DNA from 2 places in the Streptomyces sp. NPDC052396 genome. Region 1 is predicted to be linked to the other one. Evidence: predicted binding sites of a transcription regulator. Region 1 holds the regulator's gene; the other holds the start of a gene.
The links. Region 1 encodes HrcA, which represses chaperone genes, less so after heat shock. Its sites were predicted from a motif close to TTNGCACTCNGNNNNNCNGAGTGCNAA; they were not measured.
Positions count from the first base shown of each region.

Region 2: the regulator HrcA is predicted to act here: its motif matches at 691-717, upstream of groL (chaperonin GroEL).

Region 1 is NZ_JBIUAW010000001.1:339,111-341,509, forward strand. It holds gene ACIHFE_RS01585 (MBL fold metallo-hydrolase) at 1-266, opposite strand, end outside; gene hrcA (heat-inducible transcriptional repressor HrcA) at 464-1,480, shown strand; gene dnaJ (molecular chaperone DnaJ) at 1,481-2,399, shown strand, end outside.
Region 2 is NZ_JBIUAW010000006.1:138,457-140,855, forward strand. It holds gene ACIHFE_RS17220 (cold-shock protein) at 369-572, shown strand; gene groL (chaperonin GroEL) at 879-2,399, shown strand, end outside.

The sequences.
Region 1 (2,399 bases):
GCCGTGCCCAGGACGTGATCGAAATGCGAGTGGGTGAGTGCGATATGCGTCACGGGCAGCGCGAACAGCGCCGTCACCTCTTCGCGGATCTCCGCCCCCTCGCGCAGGGTGGACCCGGTGTCCACCACCAGCACCCCGGCCTCACCCGCGATGGCCCCGACGGTGGCGTCCCAGCCAGGCATCCTGCGGCGCACGACGCCTGGCGCCAGCTGCTCCCAGCGCGCCCCCGCGCGCTGCTCCTGGGGTTCTTCCCCACTGGTTTCCATGGCAGGAACCTAGTGGTGTCGCGGTACGGTTGCCCGCCCGGAGCCCACGTCACAATGGGCGGCCCTTGCCGTGGCCGTGGTGCCCGGCCGTACACTTGCGGAAGGGTTCTGGCACTCGTGACCATTGAGTGCCAAGGCAAGGAGCCCCGGCAAGACCCGTAAGACGGCTGCAGGTCGCTGGACTGGAGGTGCGCGAGATGCTGAGCGAACGCAGGCTCGAGGTACTGCGCGCCATCGTCCAGGACTATGTGGGCACCGAGGAGCCGGTTGGCTCCAAGGCGCTGACCGAGCGGCACCGGCTGGGGGTCTCCCCGGCCACGGTGCGCAATGACATGGCCGCCCTGGAGGACGAGGGCTTTATCGCTCAGCCGCACACCAGCGCGGGCCGCATCCCCACCGACAAGGGCTACCGGCTGTTCGTCGACAAGCTGGCCGGCGTCAAGCCGCTGACCGGCGCCGAGCGCCGGGCCATCCAGAGCTTCCTGGACGGCGCGGTCGACCTCGACGACGTGGTGGGACGTACGGTGCGGCTGCTGGCGCAGCTGACCCGGCAGGTCGCGGTGGTGCAGTATCCGTCGCTGACCCGCTCCACCGTCCGCCATGTGGAACTGCTCGCGCTGGCCCCGGCCCGGGTGATGCTGGTGCTGATCACCGACACCGGCCGGGTCGAGCAGCGCATGGTCGACTGTCCGGCCCCGGTCGGCGAGACCACCCTGGCGGACCTGCGTGCCCGGCTCAACAGCCGGGTGGTGGGCCGGCGCTTCACCGAGGTGCCGCTCCTGGTGCAGGACCTCCCCGAGTCCTTTGAGCCGGATGATCGCGGAACCGTTTCTACGGTCCTGTCCACGCTCCTGGAGACGCTGGTGGAGGAGACCGAGGAGCGGCTGGTCATCGGCGGCACCGCCAATCTCACCCGCTTCGGCCATGACTTCTCACTGACCATCCGGCCGGTGCTGGAGGCGCTGGAGGAGCAGGTGGTGCTGTTGAAGCTGCTCGGCGAGGCCACCGACTCCCGGATGACGGTGCGCATCGGTCATGAGAACGACCACGAGGGGCTGAACTCCACATCGGTCGTCGCGGTCGGCTACGGTTCGGGCGGCGAGGCCGTCGCCAAACTCGGCGTGGTCGGACCGACCCGCATGGATTACCCCGGAACGATGGGAGCGGTACGCGCAGTGGCACGTTACGTCGGACAGATCCTGGCGGAGTCGTAAGTGGCCACGGACTACTACGCGGTCCTGGGCGTACGGCGTGATGCCTCGCAGGACGAGATCAAGAAGGCCTTCCGCCGTCTCGCGCGCGAGCTGCACCCGGATGTGAACCCGGACCCCAAGACGCAGGAGCGGTTCAAGGAGATCAACGCCGCCTACGAGGTGCTCTCCGACCCGCAGAAGAAGCAGGTCTACGACCTCGGCGGCGACCCGCTGTCCGCCTCCGGCGGCGGTGCGGGAGCCGGCTTCGGCGGCGCGGGCTTCGGCAACTTCTCCGACATCATGGATGCCTTCTTCGGCCAGGCGGCCCAGCGCGGGCCCCGCTCGCGCACCCGCCGCGGCCAGGACGCCATGATCCGGATCGAGGTCACCCTGGACGAGGCCGCCTTCGGCACCACCAAGGAGATCCAGGTCGACACCGCCGTGGTCTGCACCACGTGCAGCGGTGAGGGTGCCGCCCCCGGCACCTCCGCGCAGACCTGTGACATGTGCCGGGGCCGTGGCGAGGTCTCCCAGGTCACCCGCTCCTTCCTGGGCCAGGTCATGACCTCCCGGCCCTGCCCCCAGTGCCAGGGCTTCGGCACCGTGGTCCCCACCCCCTGCCCGGAGTGCGCGGGCGACGGCCGGGTGCGCTCCCGCCGCACCCTGACCGTGAAGATCCCGGCCGGTGTGGACAACGGCAACCGCATCCAGCTGGCCGGCGAGGGCGAGGTCGGCCCCGGCGGTGGCCCGGCCGGCGACCTCTATGTGGAGATCCACGAGACGAAGCACCCGGTCTTCCAGCGCCGCGGCGACGACCTGCACTGCACGGTCACCATCCCGATGACCGCGGCCGCGCTGGGCACCAAGGTGCCGCTGGAAACCCTGGACGGCGTCGAGGAGATCGACATCCGCCCGGGCACCCAGTCCGGCCAGTCCATCC
Region 2 (2,399 bases), on a different contig from region 1:
CCCGTTAAACGGACGGGGCGATTCCGGCTGTTGAAGCGCGATACAGTTGGGGCGTTCCCCCATCGGTGTCAGTGCCGAACGCATATGAGAACTCGTCAAGTTGCGCGAGAAATACGCGAGCGATTTGTCGGGTTGGCCGGGTATGCCCGGCCCGACTTGCCCTGGCTCACCCCGAGTTGGCCGGTTATTAGCCTTGGGTTGCCATGGGATTTCTCGTCCGTCTGACCTGTTGCGGACGGCATCCGTACAGATACATTCAGCCGCGGTCGACGCGTTCCGGCGCACACCCCCAACCTCTCGGGGGTGAGGTCTGACCCGGGTCCGCGAAGTGCGGTCCTGTGCAAGGGCCAGTAATAGGGGAGTTAGGCATGGCTCAGGGCACCGTCAAGTGGTTCAACGCGGAGAAGGGCTACGGCTTCATCGCGGTCGACGGTGGTGCGGATGTTTTCGTCCACTACAGCGCGATTCAGATGGACGGCTACCGCACCCTCGAGGAGGGGCAGCGGGTCGAGTTCGAGATCTCGCAGGGCCAGAAGGGGCCTCAGGCGGACATGGTGAAGGTGACCGCCTGACCGCGGCGCATCGACCACCCGGTCATCAGGCTCGAGCGAGGGCCCGCACCCATGGGGTGCGGGCCCTTCGTGTACCCGCGCGCACCCCGGACGGCGCCCCGGAGATATCCCCGAGTGGCTTGCACTCACCTACCCCGAGTGCTAATGATTGGGCTTAGCACTCTCCAAGTGAGAGTGACAGATTTGGACCGTCGGTGAGGTCGGCGCGTCAGGCGGGGCAAGGAACCGCCGGGCCCGCGGGCCGTCCGTCGCGGGCGCCAGAGCGGTCCGGAGCACTCCACCCCAGTCCTGGGAGGACCACTTCACATGGCCAAGATCATCGCGTTCGACGAGGAGGCACGGCGCGGTCTCGAGCGCGGGATGAACCAGCTCGCCGACGCCGTCAAGGTCACCCTCGGCCCCAAGGGCCGGAACGTCGTCCTCGAGAAGAAGTGGGGCGCCCCCACGATCACCAACGATGGTGTTTCCATCGCCAAGGAGATCGAGCTCGAGGACCCGTACGAGAAGATCGGCGCCGAGCTGGTCAAGGAGGTCGCGAAGAAGACGGACGACGTCGCCGGTGACGGCACGACGACCGCGACCGTCCTCGCCCAGGCACTGGTCCGCGAGGGCCTGCGCAACGTGGCCGCCGGCGCCAACCCGATGGCCCTGAAGCGCGGCATCGAGAAGGCCGTCGAGGCTGTCTCCGGCGCCCTGCTCGACCAGGCCAAGGAGGTCGAGACCAAGGAGCAGATCGCCTCCACCGCCTCCATCTCCGCCGCCGACACCCAGATCGGCGAGCTGATCGCCGAGGCCATGGACAAGGTCGGCAAGGAAGGCGTCATCACCGTCGAGGAGTCCCAGACCTTCGGTCTGGAGCTGGAGCTCACCGAGGGTATGCGCTTCGACAAGGGCTACATCTCGGCGTACTTCGCCACCGACATGGAGCGTATGGAGGCCTCTCTCGAGGACCCGTACATCCTGATCGTCAACTCCAAGATCTCCTCGGTGAAGGACCTGCTCCCGCTGCTGGAGAAGGTCATGCAGTCCGGCAAGCCGCTGCTGATCATCGCCGAGGACGTCGAGGGCGAGGCCCTGTCGACCCTGGTGGTCAACAAGATCCGCGGCACCTTCAAGTCCGTCGCCGTCAAGGCCCCGGGCTTCGGCGACCGCCGCAAGGCCATGCTGGGTGACATTGCCATCCTCACCGGCGGCACGGTCATCTCCGAGGAGGTCGGCCTCAAGCTGGAGAACGCCGGTCTCGACCTGCTCGGCCGCGCCCGCAAGGTCGTCATCACCAAGGACGAGACCACCATCGTCGACGGTGCCGGTGACAGCGACCAGGTCCAGGGCCGCGTCAACCAGATCCGCGCCGAGATCGAGAACAGCGACTCGGACTACGACCGCGAGAAGCTCCAGGAGCGTCTGGCGAAGCTGGCCGGCGGCGTGGCCGTCATCAAGGCCGGTGCCGCCACCGAGGTCGAGCTCAAGGAGCGCAAGCACCGCATCGAGGACGCGGTGCGCAACGCCAAGGCCGCCGTCGAGGAGGGCATCGTCGCCGGTGGTGGCGTGGCCCTGCTCCAGGCGTCCGCGGTCTTCGAGAAGCTGGAGCTCGAGGGCGACGAGGCCACCGGTGCCAACGCCGTCAAGCTGGCCCTGGAGGCCCCGCTGAAGCAGATCGCCGTCAACGGTGGTCTCGAGGGCGGCGTCGTGGTGGAGAAGGTCCGCAACCTGGCCGTCGGCCACGGCCTCAACGCCGCGACCGGCGAGTACGTGGACATGATCGCCGAGGGCATCATCGACCCGGCCAAGGTCACCCGTTCCGCGCTGCAGAACGCCGCCTCCATC